DNA from 2 places in the Mycolicibacterium rhodesiae NBB3 genome. Region 2 is predicted to be linked to the other one. Evidence: riboswitches for the same ligand, from Rfam matches in the RefSeq annotation. Region 2 holds a riboswitch; the other holds the start of a gene.

Region 1 (6,294 bases), 650 kb from region 2:
GTCGATCGCGATGATGTCGGCGCCCTCTTCGGCCAGCCGGACAGCGTGACTGCGCCCCTGTCCGCGCGCCGCGCCGGTGATGAACGCTACTTTTCCCGCAACTCTTCCGGTCATCTGTCTTCTCCTCACGCCGGGGTGTGTGACCGCGCAACCTGTTGTCTCACAAGATATTTCTGCACCTTGCCGCTGGCCGTACGCGGAAAGTCGTCGACCTGGTGCAACTCTTCTGGCCATTTCTGCCTGGCCACCCCCGCGGTGTCGAAGTGGGTCCGGACCTGCTCGCGGGTCGGCAACTCCTGGCCGGCTCGGACCCGCAGCATTGCGACGACGCGTTCACCGAACCGTTCGTCGGGCGCTGCCACCACAACGGCCTCTGCTACCTGCGGCATGGCCAACAGCACCTCCTCGACCTCGAGCGCACTGATGTTCTCCCCGCCGCGGATGATGACGTCGGACTTGCGGTCGGTGATGGTCACGTACCCGTCCGCGTCGACGACGCCGATGTCCCCGGTGTGATACCAGCCCTCGGCATCGAAGGCACTCGCCGACAACTCTGGGTCGAGATATCCGAGGCACAGATCCGGTCCGCGCGAAAGGATTTCACCGTCAGGTGCGAGTCTGACTTCGACGCCGGGGCGCGGGTTGCCGTCGGTGAGCAACCGCTTGTCCAGGGCGGCATCCGGGCGTGACCCCGTAATCGATGGATGCTCGGTGCTGCCGTAGGACCGGGTGACCACGAGCCCTAAATCGGTGAGCCGGCGCGTCACCGCCGCCGGTATGACCGAACCGCCGAGGCCGAGGTACGGCATATATTGCAGATGGTCATCGGTGAACTCGGGATGATCCAACAGGCTGGTGATGAAATATGTTGGTCCACCACCGAATCCGACGCCCTCACGCTTCATCAGTGCGAGGACCATGGCGGGGTCCCACGCATCGCACAGATGGATCGGCAGACCCTCGAGCACCGGGCACAGCAGTCCGCCGAGCATGCCGATGAAATGGCCGACCGGCAGCGCCATCACCGTTCCCGAAGGATTCGCGAGGTGGTTGGCGGACAGCTGACGGATCTCGCAGCCGAGTGTCTGATGACTGTGCACCACCCCCTTGGGATTGCGGGTGGTGCCGGACGTGAACGCGATCAGCGCGGGTCCCGCCGGGTCGGCGGCCATCGTGCCCGCCATCGGTTGTGCATCGAGGAGATCGTCGAAATTCTTTCCGACCACGCCCACGATCGGGACGTCCGCGCTCACCTCCGGTTCGTAGCTCATCCTGCCGAATTCCTGCGCCGTGACGAAGACCTTCGGCCGCGCGGTGGTGAGGATGTGGCCGAGTTCCTTGCGGCCGTAGAAGTGGACGATCGGCACGACGACAGCCCCCAGCAGGGTCGCCGCCCAGAACGTCGCGGCGGCTTCCATCCAGTTGGGCAGTTGGAATGCGACGACGTCGCCGGGACCGACACCGCGCAAGCGCAGGCCCGCCGCGAGCCGCCGCGCGGTGTTCTCCACCTCCCCGAAAGTGCCTGCGAACGGCCGGACATTCGAGTAGACGTTGAAGCCGACGTCCGGATTCGCGGTCAACGACGTGGCCAGCAGGTCGCCGAGCGTGTCCGCCGTCCACCAGCCCTCGGCTTCGTAGCGCGCCGTGAGTTCAGCAGGAATGACGCGACGTCCAGGGCTGAACACAGTGCTCAGAGTAGAACGTCGTTCTCGTCAGAACAAGGGCGCAGCTATTGATGGGTCTACCCCACCCCCGCCTGTCCCGCGGCGTGGTGCGGCCCGGAATACCACCACCGGCCTAAACTTGAATTCATGGCTGCCCCCATCGGACAGCTCACGCGCGGCACCACCGGTTACAACCGGTTGCGACGCAGCGATCGCTGGCTGGTGCACTCGTCGCGGGTGCGCGCCGCACTGCTGTCCGCCGCCGATCCGTTGGTGGTGGACCTCGGTTACGGCGCGCTGCCGGTGACGACGCTGGAGCTGGCCGAACGACTGCGCGCGGTGCGCAGCGACATCCGGGTCATCGGCCTTGAGATCCACCCGGACCGGGTCGCCAAGGCACGTGAAGCCGGCGGAGACACCGTCGAGTTCGCACTGGGCGGTTTCGAACTGGCCGGGCACAACCCCGTGCTGGTGCGCGCGTTCAACGTGCTGCGCCAGTACCCGGAGGACGCGGTGGCCGGGGCCTGGTCCACCATGGCCCGCCAGTTGGCTCCCGGCGGTCTGATCGTCGACGGCACCTGCGACGAGCTCGGCCGGCTGTGCTGCTGGGTGCTGCTCGACGCCAACGGTCCGCTGAGCCTCACGCTGGCGTGCGACCCGTTCGCCATCGAGCGTCCGTCCGATCTCGCCGAGCGGTTGCCCAAGGTGCTGATCCATCACAACGTCGACGGTCAGCCGATCCACACGTTGCTGTCAGCCGCGGACCGTGCGTGGGCCACCGCCGCGGGACACGGCGTATTCGGACCGCGGATCCGTTGGCGCGCAATGCTGGATCAACTGCACGCAGGAGGATTTCCCGTGGATCCACCTCGGCGGCGGATGCGCGACGGCGTCCTTACGGTGCCGTGGACAACCGTGGCGCCGCGTCTGCAGTGACCAGCTCCGGCTCGGCCTCGTCGGCGTCCTCCAGCGCGTCGTCGACGTCCTCGGCCACTCTGATGTCAAGCCCGCGAATCGGCGCGGGCCGCGTCAGCAACGCGATGAACACGTACGTGACCAACGACGCCGCGAACGCGATGAACGTCGGCCACCCGTCGAACGACGCGTCGACCACATTGTTGGGGATGTAGAGGATCGTGTTGTCGAGGCCGTACATCGTCGGCGTCATGACGAACAGCACCAGGCGCACCGAGAGGCCGACCACGATCGATGCGATGGCAGCGACCGAAGTGCCTCGGCGCCATATCAATCCGAGGATGAACGGCACCACCAAGCAGGCCAGCAGCAGATCAAACGCCAGGGTGAGCAGAATTCCGGTCTGCTTGACGTAGATCGCGATCAGGATCGACAGAAGTGTCATCGGGACCATCGCGATCCGCGTGGCGCGCAGCAGCGGATCACGCTGGCCCGGAACATGCACGCGCCGAACGCCACCCAGGTTGCGCACCGAGACGTTCGATATCGCCAGGATCGCGCCGTTGGCTGTGCTCATCGAGGCCCCGACGAGGCCGCACAGCACGATGATGGTCAGGAACAGTGGTGCGTACTGATCGAGCAGGACGAACAGGATCGGCCCGTCGAGCTCTTCGGGCATGAAGGCCTTGGCCGACAGCACCACGAGGCCGAACGGCACGCAGATCGCCACCACGCCGGTGGCTGCGCTGAAGCATGCGCGCCGGGCGGTCTCGGGAGACTTGGCCGCGAAAACCCTTTGCATGAAGTCGATTGCGACGATGTCGCCGATGCCGAGCGCGATGAGCGTCGCCCAGTTGATCACCGCGCCCTGCGCGGGGTCGGTCATCTGCCCCATGTCCAGTGGTCCGGCGCCCTCGGCGATAGCGATGCCGTGAGTGGTCGCCATCCAGATGAGCAGTCCGACGGCGCCGATGAAAATCAACGACATCTGGATGATCGCGGTGTACGCGTCGGCGATCAGCCCGCCGGTACCTGTGTAAGCGACAGCGAGGGCCGCGATGATGACGGTGCCCAGCCAGTACGGCATGCCGAGGAAGTAGTTGAACAGGAATCCGCCCGCCACGAGGTTGCCCGCGACGAGTATGCAGAACCCCACGATCAGCATCACCGACGCGACGGCCTCGACCCGACGGCCGAACCGCAGCCGGTAGTAGTCGGGGAAGGACGTCAGGCCCATCCGGTTCATCGGTTTGGCGAAGAACAGACCGGTGAAGAACAGGCACAGCGCGAGACCCAGCGGCAGGCAGGCGCCAGCCCAGAATCCGAATTCCGACGCCAGATCCGTGTTGCCGAGCGTGGCGTTGGTGTCGACGGCCGAACCCATCAGGGCGCCGCCGACGAGGATCAGCGGCAACATGCGTCCGCCGACCAGGAAGTTGGCGCTGTCGCCGGCGATCCGCTTGGACACCAGGAAGCCGACGAGGACGACAACTGCGATGGATATCCCTACGCCGAGAAGAATCACGGGAGCCTCCCTTTACGAGGTGGAGCCTCCCGGGCTTTTGTCCCGCCGTGGAACGGCCGGCGTCGCTGCGCAGCCGCTTGCGTCTCTCGGACCAGGCCCGGCGAACCGGCGGAACCCTAGACGCGCCTCACACGGGTGGATGTGAGTCGTCGATCAGACAAACCCTCACCCGTTACGTCGGCTCGCGCTTCGTGTTAACGATGCGTTGCAATTCCCTCCTGCCGGTTTTGCGAATCGCTGCCAAGATAAAGGCAGGAGCCAGCCAGAGCTCCCCGGACGAGGTGCGTCGTACCCGGCTTGCGACAAGACGGCGCGTGAGGAGCACTCATGTCCGACCGGCCAGATCCGTCGCTGCCCAACGCCGAGGGCGCATGGGCCCAGCAGGCCGAGGCCCGCCTGCCGGATCGCCGCGAACGCGAGGAGATCGAACGCGGCTTGACCTACGGGCTCGAGGCGGCGCCGACGATCAACGACCGCCGGATCTCCACGTTCGTTCGCGGCGAACTGCCGCACTTCGCCGGTGAACGCGGAACGTTTCTGAAATGTCCGTTCGTCGAGGACGTGAACCAGGTCGATGACGCCGAGGTGGCCATCTTCGGTGTGCCCCTCGACGCAGGCGCGACCTACCGGCCCGGCACCCGCTTCGGCCCGCAGGGAATCCGGCGGTCCACCAACCTTTTCGGCACCTACAACTACGAGTCGGGCGTCGATCTGCGTGAGCAGCTCAACATGGTCGACATCGGCGACGTGTTCACAATCCCCGGCAACCTGGAGAAGTCTTTCGACCAGATCAGTCAGGCGATGGCGCACGTCGTGTCGAAGGGGGTCATGCCGGTCGTCCTCGGCGGCGATCACTCGATCGGCTTCCCCACCATCCGCGGCATGACGCCGTATCTGGACGGCAACGTCGGCATCATCCACTTCGACCGCCACGTCGACACCCAGGAGTCCGATCTCGACGAGCGGATGCACACCACCCCGTGGTTCCACGCCACCAACATCAAGAACGCGCCTGCGACCAACCTGGTGCAGATCGGCATCGGCGGGTGGCAGGCGCCGCGGGCGGGCGTCAAGGTCGGCCGGGAACGTCAATCGACGGTCATCACCGTCGGCGACGTCGAACGGGTCGGCATCGAGAAGATCGCCGAGATGGCTCTCGAGATCGCCTGGAAGGACGCCAAGGCGGTGTACCTGTCCTTCGACATCGACGTCATCGACGCGGGCTTCGTACCCGGCACCGGCTGGCCCGAGCCCGGCGGGCTGCTGCCCCGCGAGGCGCTGAACCTCGTCAAGATGATCTCCGAGCCCGGCTTGGCCGGCATCGAGGTCGTCGAATGCTCACCGCCGTACGACTGGGCGGAGCAGACGGCGCTGCTGAGTTCCCGCGTGATCCTCGACAGCCTGGCCGCCCAGGTGCGATCGGGGAAGCTCGGCAACAAGGCAGCGTCGGCCGACCGCGTCGCCTGGGGTCCGTAGATCCGTAGGCTTTGTCGTATGCGCGTGGCCCTGGCACAGATCCGCAGCGGTACCGACCCCGCGGCCAACCTCGACCTGGTCCAGGACCACACGCGCCGCGCTGCCGACGCCGGTGCGCGGCTGGTGCTGTTTCCCGAGGCGACGATGTGCCGGTTCGGGGTTCCGTTGGCGGCGGTCGCCGAGCCGCTGGACGGACCGTGGGCGACGGGTGTGCGGCAGATCGCCGAGCGTGCCGGCATCGCCGTCGTTGCGGGCATGTTCACCCCGGCTGACGACGGCAGGGTGAAAAACACCCTGATCGCGGCGGGACTCGGGGTCGACGCGCACTACGACAAGATCCATCTCTACGACGCGTTCGGCTTCACCGAGTCCGCCACCGTGGCGCCGGGCGATGAGCCCGTGGTGATCACGGTCGACGGGGTCGGCGTGGGTTTGACGCTCTGCTACGACGTCCGCTTCCCCGAGCTGTACGTCGAATTGGCGCGCCGCGGAGCACAACTCATCACCGTCCACGCGTCGTGGGGCACCGGTCCCGGCAAACTCGACCAGTGGACTCTGCTGGCCCGCGCCCGCGCCATCGACACCACAGGGTTCGTCGCCGCTGTCGATCAGGCCTACCCGGGCGACGACATCGCGGCGCTGGGGCCCAGCGGGGTGGGCGGCAGCGTCGTCGCGTCCCCGACGGGTGATGTCCTGGCGGCCGCGGGCGACGAT
Region 2 (6,294 bases):
GGCCGAGCTCGAGTCGGTGCTGGCCGCAGGGGCCGAGCGCGCCAGGGACGTGTCTGCAAAGACGCTTCGGCGGGTATATGACCAGTTAGGGTTCCTGCCAGGACCTCGCTAACGCCCGTACCTCGCCTTGGGGGCTGGAAATGACACCTCCGGTCGAGCCGGACAAACCAGGATTTCTCGATCGCCTGCGCGCGCGGTATCACTGGTTCGACCATGTGATGCGCGCCCAGGAGCGGTACCAGGACAGCAAGGGCGACTTCTACGCCGCAGGCATCACCTACTTCACGATCTTCGCGTTGTTCCCCATGCTGATGGTCGGCTTCGCGATCGGCGGCTTCATCCTGGTGAGTCAGCCGGAGCTACTCGCCGAAATCCAGGAGCGGATCAAGTCGGCGGTGTCCGGCGACGTCGGGCAGCAGCTGGTCGAGTTGATGAATTCGGCGATCAAGTCGCGCACCTCCGTCGGGATCATCGGACTGGCCACCGCCGCATGGGCGGGCCTGGGCTGGATGGCGAACCTGCGTGAGGCACTGAGTCAGATGTGGGGGATGGCACGGCAGGAATCCAGGGGGTTCGTTCACACCAAGTTGTCGGATCTGACCGCCATTGTCGGCTTGTTCCTCGCGCTGGTTGTGACCATCGCCCTCACCGTGCTCGGTAGTTCGGGTGTGATGAAGCAAGTGCTGGAATGGGTTGGGCTGGAGAATGTTCCGGGTGTGAGCCTGGCGCTGCGTGCGGCGTCGCTTGCGATATCGGTGCTCATCACCTGGCTGTTGTTCACCTGGATGATCGCCCGACTTCCCCGGGAATCGGTCAGCTTCCGCAGCGCGTTGCGGGCCGGGTTGATCGCCGCGGTGGCCTTTGAAGTCTTCAAGCAGGTGGCGTCGATCTACCTGCGCTCGGTGGTGACCGGACCGGCGGGCGCGACGTTCGGTCCGGTGCTTGGTCTGATGGTGTTCGCCTACATCACCGCGCGGCTCATCCTGTTCGCCACCGCATGGGCCGCGACGGCGAAAGACAACCTGGAAGCCGCGCCCGTCGATCCGCCTCAAGGTGCGCTGATCACCCCCCGCGTTGAGTTTCGCGAGGGCCTTTCAGTTCGCGGTGCTCTCGCCGCTGCGGCCGTAGGTGCTGTTGGAGCGCTGAGCATTTCGCGCTTTGTCCGGCGTCAGTGACTGACCGCCTTCAATCCGACGATGCAGCCGATGATGCCGACGATGAGCACCGCCTTGACCAACGAGACGGCTTCCTCGCCGGTCAGCATGGCGTAGCCCACGGTGAGGACTGCGCCGATGCCGACCCACACGGCGTAACCGGTGCCGGTCGGCAGGTCGCGCATCGCGTACGCCAATCCGCACATCGACAGAATCACTGTGATGGCGAACACCACCGACGGTACGAGTTTCGTGAAGCCTTCGGATCGCGAAAGCGCTGTCGCCCAGACCGCTTCGAGAACACCCGAGACAATGAGAACCAGCCACGCCATTGCACACCTCCACGGTGCCGTCTTGTCGCTGGTCGGGTACGGCACCCCTCGTCCGGTGTCACATTGCTGACTACCGCGAGTCTAGCAAACGCGAAATCAGTTCTGTGGGCGGCGATTTACCGATCGGGCGGCCATGATGAGCCCGAACACGATGATCGATCCGACGATGCCCACACCGACGCGTACGGGTGTGGCGTCGACGTCGGGCAGTAGCGGTGCGGCGTTGAGCGCTCCGGCGCCGGCGGCCGCCTCCGGCTTCGGCGCGACGAGCGAGGGGTCGGGTTCGATCAGCGTGCCGACCTTGGTGCCCGGCGGCGTCGAGAAGCCGTAGTCCAGCAGATGTGCCGCCTGCTCCCACGGTGCGATCGGCTGGCGGGTTCCGCGCAGCATTACCGCAACCAGACGGCGGCCGTCGCGTTGGGCCGCCCCGACGAATGTCTGGCCGGCGTCGTCGGTATAGCCGGTCTTGCCGCCGAGCGCGCCGTCGTAGTTGGCGAGCAGTTTGTTGTCGTTCTCGATCGGATACCCGGCGTCGCCACGGCCGGGGAAGTCGAAGCTCTGGGTGCTGACGATGTCGGCGAAAATCGGGTTCTGCCAGGCGTATCGGTAGAACAGGCCCAGGTCGTAGGCCGAGGTGCTCATGCCCGGTCCGTCGAGTCCCGACGGGGTGGCCACCCGGGTGTCGTGCCCGCCGAGCTTGTCAGCCAGGTTGTTGAGCTTGCCGAGGGCGGTGTCCATCCCGCCGAGCTGTGCGGCCAGCGCGTGCGCGGCATCATTGCCCGAATACATCAGCAGGCCGTGCAGCAGGTCGTTGATGGAGTAGAAACCGTTCTCGCCGACGCCGACCTTCGTGCCCTCCTGCGCGGAATCCTCGGCGGTACCGGGGACGACCTTGTGGATCGGCAGGTCCCTGATGGCCTGCATCGCGACCAGGACCTTGATGACACTCGCGGGGCGGTGCCTGCCGTGCGGATCCTTGGCGGCGATGACATCGCCGGTGTCCAGGTCGGCAACGAGCCACGCCTCGGCCGAGACGTCGTTGGGCAGCGGCGGCGTGCCGGGCGCGGTGATGACGCCGCAACCCGATAATGCGTCTCCGCCCAGAGGGGAGGCCGGAACGGGCAGCGGACCGGGGGGAGCCTGGCCTGGTTTGGGCACCTCAGACGCGTCGACGGCCGGCGGCGTCGTCTCCTTGTACGGGCATGAGTTGGTATCGGGCGCAGCATTCGGCTGCGCAGCGGCCACCGCGGGCGAGACCAACAAGAAAAGGGCCGTGGCCAGGGCCGCAGCGCGTTGAGACGAGGTTCGTACGCATCCCATGGTGACCGCAGATTAGGTGTTCACGGGCGAGTTCGTCGGGAGGCGCGCTGTGACTGGTGTGATTGAAGTTTCAAATGTGACTTGGCCGGGTAGCTCGGCGCAGTCCGGTTCGTCGGAATCAACGAAGTGCAGAAGAAGTGCGAGTGAGGCCTGCATTTCGTGGGTGTTGATGCCCGCGGCCCGCAACAAGGCGCGGTCAGCGCAACGCCGTCGCCGCCAGATCGACGTGAGCGACGGCCGGGAATCCGATCGACCCCATCCACAGCTTGTCGCCGGCTTCGACCAGACCCGTCACCATGCCGAACCGGGGATGCTCGGTGCGCACTCCAGCGACGGGGCGGCCGGTGTCGGGGTCGAAAGCCACCGCCCAGACCACCGGTTTGATCTTGGGCTGCAGCCGGTCGGGCAGGCGCCACAGCAGCTTGCGCAACGCAGGCGGGGTCTTGGGCATCATCTCCGCGACGGCGTTGGTGGGCGACACCATCGCACACCAGATCCGGCCGTCGGCACCGGTCGACAAGTTGTCCGGGCTGCCTGGCAGGTTGACGGCCAGCGGCGTCACCGTCCCCGCCTTGTCGCCGGTGAGCCAGTACTTCGACAGTCGGCGCGCCTGGGTCTCTGCGAACACCAACGCCGACCCGTCGGCCGTGGGCGTGATGCCATTGGCGAAGTAGAGACCAGGGACCACGGTGAGCACCGTTCCGTCGGGGTCCCGACGGAACACGCTGCCGCGGTTGCGCGCCTCGAAGATCGGCCCGAGGAAATGCTCGTAGGTGAACGCGCTCGTCGACTCGGTGAAATAGATTGTCCCGTCGGGCAATTCGGTGACGTTGGAGCAGAACTGCAGGCGGCGTCCGTCGACCTCGGCTACCAATGTCTCGACGGCGCCGGTGGCCGGGTCGAGCGCCAGCAGCCCGCCGGGACTGCTGCAGACCAACAACCGGCCGTCACGGGCGACGTGCAGCCCGAGTGGTCGACCCTCGATCTCGCCGACGACCGTCGTCTGCCCCGTGTGGGGAGCGATGCGCACGATCTTGCCGTCGATCAGACCTGTCCATATCGAGCCGTCGGCGTCGACCACCACGTCCTCGGGCGCGTCACCGGGCACGGCGACGAGGGTCAACTCCGCGGCCGGAAACTGCGGCAGCGGATCGACCGGAGGCGGGGTCCAGCGGACTGGATCGATGGAGGGCTTGCGTGATGTTGAAGGCACCAGCCGACGCTAGCGCGCTCGCTAGAGCATTCGGCTCGCTTCGTCGAGGACGCCGCGAAGGATCTGATAGATCGCGTCGAACTCCCGCTGACCGCTGATCAGTGGGGGCGCCAGCTGTACTACTGGATCGCCGCGGTCGTCGGCGCGGCAGTACAGTCCGGCCTCGAAGAGCGCAGGTGTCAGGAAGCCGCGCAGCAGCCGCTCGCTCTCCTCGTCGTTGAAGGTCTCCTTGGTCGTCTTGTCCTTGACCAGCTCGATGCCGTAGAAAAACCCTTCGCCGCGGACATCGCCGACGATCGGAAGGTCGTAGAGCTGCTCGAGCGTCGACCGAAACGCCGGCGCCATCTCCTTGACATGAGCGTTGAGACCCTCGCGTTCGAAGATGTCGAGATTGGCCAGCGCCACAGCCGACGACACCGGATGGCCCCCGAACGTGTAGCCGTGGGCGAAGGTCGTCTTGCCGTCGTTGAACGGTTCGAACAGCCGATCGGAGGCGATCATCGCACCAATAGGTGAGTACCCCGACGTCAAACCCTTTGCGCAGGTGATGATGTCGGGTACGTAGCCGAAGTCGTCGCAGGCGAACATCGATCCGATGCGGCCGTAAGCGCAGATCACCTCGTCGGAGACCAGGAGCACGTCGTACTCGTCGCAGATCTCGCGAACGCGTTCGAAATAGCCTGGCGGCGGGGGGAAGCAGCCGCCGGCGTTCTGCACCGGTTCGAGGAACACCGCGCATACGGTGTCGGGCCCCTCGAATTCAATGGCCTCCGCGATCCGGTCCGCGCAATACTGGCCGAAGGCCTTGGCGTCGTGCTCGTACAACGCGGGCGCGCGGTAGAAGTTGGTGTTGGGCGCGCGAAAGCCGCCCGGCGTCAGCGGCTCGAATTGCTCCTTGAACGCGGGGAGGCCGGTGATCGCCAGGGCACCCTGCGGGGTGCCGTGATAAGCGATCGCACGCGAAATCACCTTGTGCTTACCGGGTTTTCCAGTCAGCTTGAAATAGTTCTTGGCGAGTTTCCACGCCGACTCCACGGCCTCGCCGCCGCCGGTGGTGAAGAACACGCGGTTGAGATCGCCCGGTGCGTATCCGGCGATGCGCTCGGACAACTCGATCGCCGGCGGCGTGGCGTACGACCACAGCGGGAAGAACGCCAGCGTCTCGGCCTGTTTCGCGGCGGCCTCGGCGAGTTCCTTGCGGCCATGGCCGACCTGGACGACGAACAGACCCGATAGGCCGTCGATGTAGCTCTTGCCCTTGCTGTCCCAGATGGTGACGCCTTCGCCGCGGGTGATGATCGGGGGTGTGATGCCGGCGCCGTGGCGGGCGAAGTGCCCCCACAGGTGACGATCGGCGGTGGCACCCAGTTCGGCTGAAATGTCTTGTGTGATATCGGTAGCGGTCATCTTGTGCCCCAATTGTATTGCTGTTTAACGAGTTTCAGGTAAACAAGTGTCTCGGTGGATATCACTCCCGGTAATGCGCGAATTTGGGTGTTGAGTAGGTCGAGAAGGTCGTCGTCGTCGGCGCAAACGACTTCGCAGATGGCATCGAACGACCCGGCCGTGAGCACGACGTAGTCGACGGACTCGATGGCAGCCAGTTTCTCGGCTACCCGGGTGGTGTCCCCGGTACACCGGATGCCGATCATCGCCTGCCGGGCGAAGCCCAGCTGCATCGGATCGGTGACCGCGACGATCTGCATGACGCCTGCGTCGACCATCCGCTGCACCCGCTGCCGGACGGCAGCTTCGGAGAGGCCGACTGCCTTGCCGATGCCGGCGTAGGACCGTCGACCGTCCTGCTGCAGTTTCTCGATGATCTGTTTGGACAAGTCGTCGAGCTGGAACGCCGCACCAGGCCGAGACTGGTTGACGCGGAACGAGACGGGCCCGAGACCCGGGTTAGTCATGCATGAGATTGTGCACGGAATCCGTCGTGGCAAGCAACCATGACCATGAAATCACGCGTTTTGAGGGCCTCGCGCTGCAGGAATGCGTAGCTTGGCCAGTCGCGGTGGGCTAGCGTTGGGCCATGACAGCGACTGTATCCGTCAACCTGGCCAGCAGCTGGATCGATGGCGGCCCGGTGGTCACCGGAGGCGGGCTGCATCAAGTTGTCAATCCAGCCACCGGGGCGGCCGTCGCCGAGATGGCACTGGCCACGCCTTCCGACGTCGATCGAGCCGTCGCGTCCGCCCGAGCGGCGTTCCGCGACTGGGCGAAGGCTACTCCCGCCGACCGTGCGGTGGTGCTCGCCAAGCTCGCCGAATTG

The links. Region 2 has a riboswitch for guanidine ahead of MYCRHN_RS02515 (DMT family transporter). Riboswitches for the same ligand answer to the same signal wherever they lie in the genome.
Region 1: linked by a shared signal. The riboswitch ahead of MYCRHN_RS05685 (agmatinase family protein) and the one ahead of MYCRHN_RS02515 (DMT family transporter) in region 2 are both predicted to bind guanidine.

Annotation. Positions count from the first base shown of each region.
Region 1 covers NC_016604.1:1,174,369-1,180,662, forward strand. The annotation lists gene MYCRHN_RS05665 (mycofactocin-coupled SDR family oxidoreductase) at 1-114, opposite strand, end outside; gene MYCRHN_RS05670 (AMP-binding protein) at 126-1,685, opposite strand; gene MYCRHN_RS05675 (class I SAM-dependent methyltransferase) at 1,812-2,600, shown strand; gene MYCRHN_RS05680 (high affinity choline transporter 1) at 2,560-4,104, opposite strand; guanidine-I (ykkC/yxkD leader) riboswitch at 4,129-4,235, opposite strand; guanidine-III (ykkC-III) riboswitch at 4,356-4,421, shown strand; gene MYCRHN_RS05685 (agmatinase family protein) at 4,432-5,580, shown strand; gene MYCRHN_RS05690 (carbon-nitrogen hydrolase family protein) at 5,599-6,294, shown strand, end outside.
Region 2 covers NC_016604.1:526,808-533,101, reverse strand. The annotation lists gene trpS (tryptophan--tRNA ligase) at 1-112, shown strand, start outside; gene yhjD (inner membrane protein YhjD) at 141-1,175, shown strand; gene MYCRHN_RS02515 (DMT family transporter) at 1,169-1,486, opposite strand; guanidine-III (ykkC-III) riboswitch at 1,498-1,562, opposite strand; gene MYCRHN_RS02510 (D-alanyl-D-alanine carboxypeptidase family protein) at 1,583-2,806, opposite strand; gene MYCRHN_RS02505 (SMP-30/gluconolactonase/LRE family protein) at 3,003-4,019, opposite strand; gene MYCRHN_RS02500 (aspartate aminotransferase family protein) at 4,041-5,426, opposite strand; gene MYCRHN_RS02495 (Lrp/AsnC family transcriptional regulator) at 5,423-5,932, opposite strand; gene MYCRHN_RS02490 (gamma-aminobutyraldehyde dehydrogenase) at 6,055-6,294, shown strand, end outside.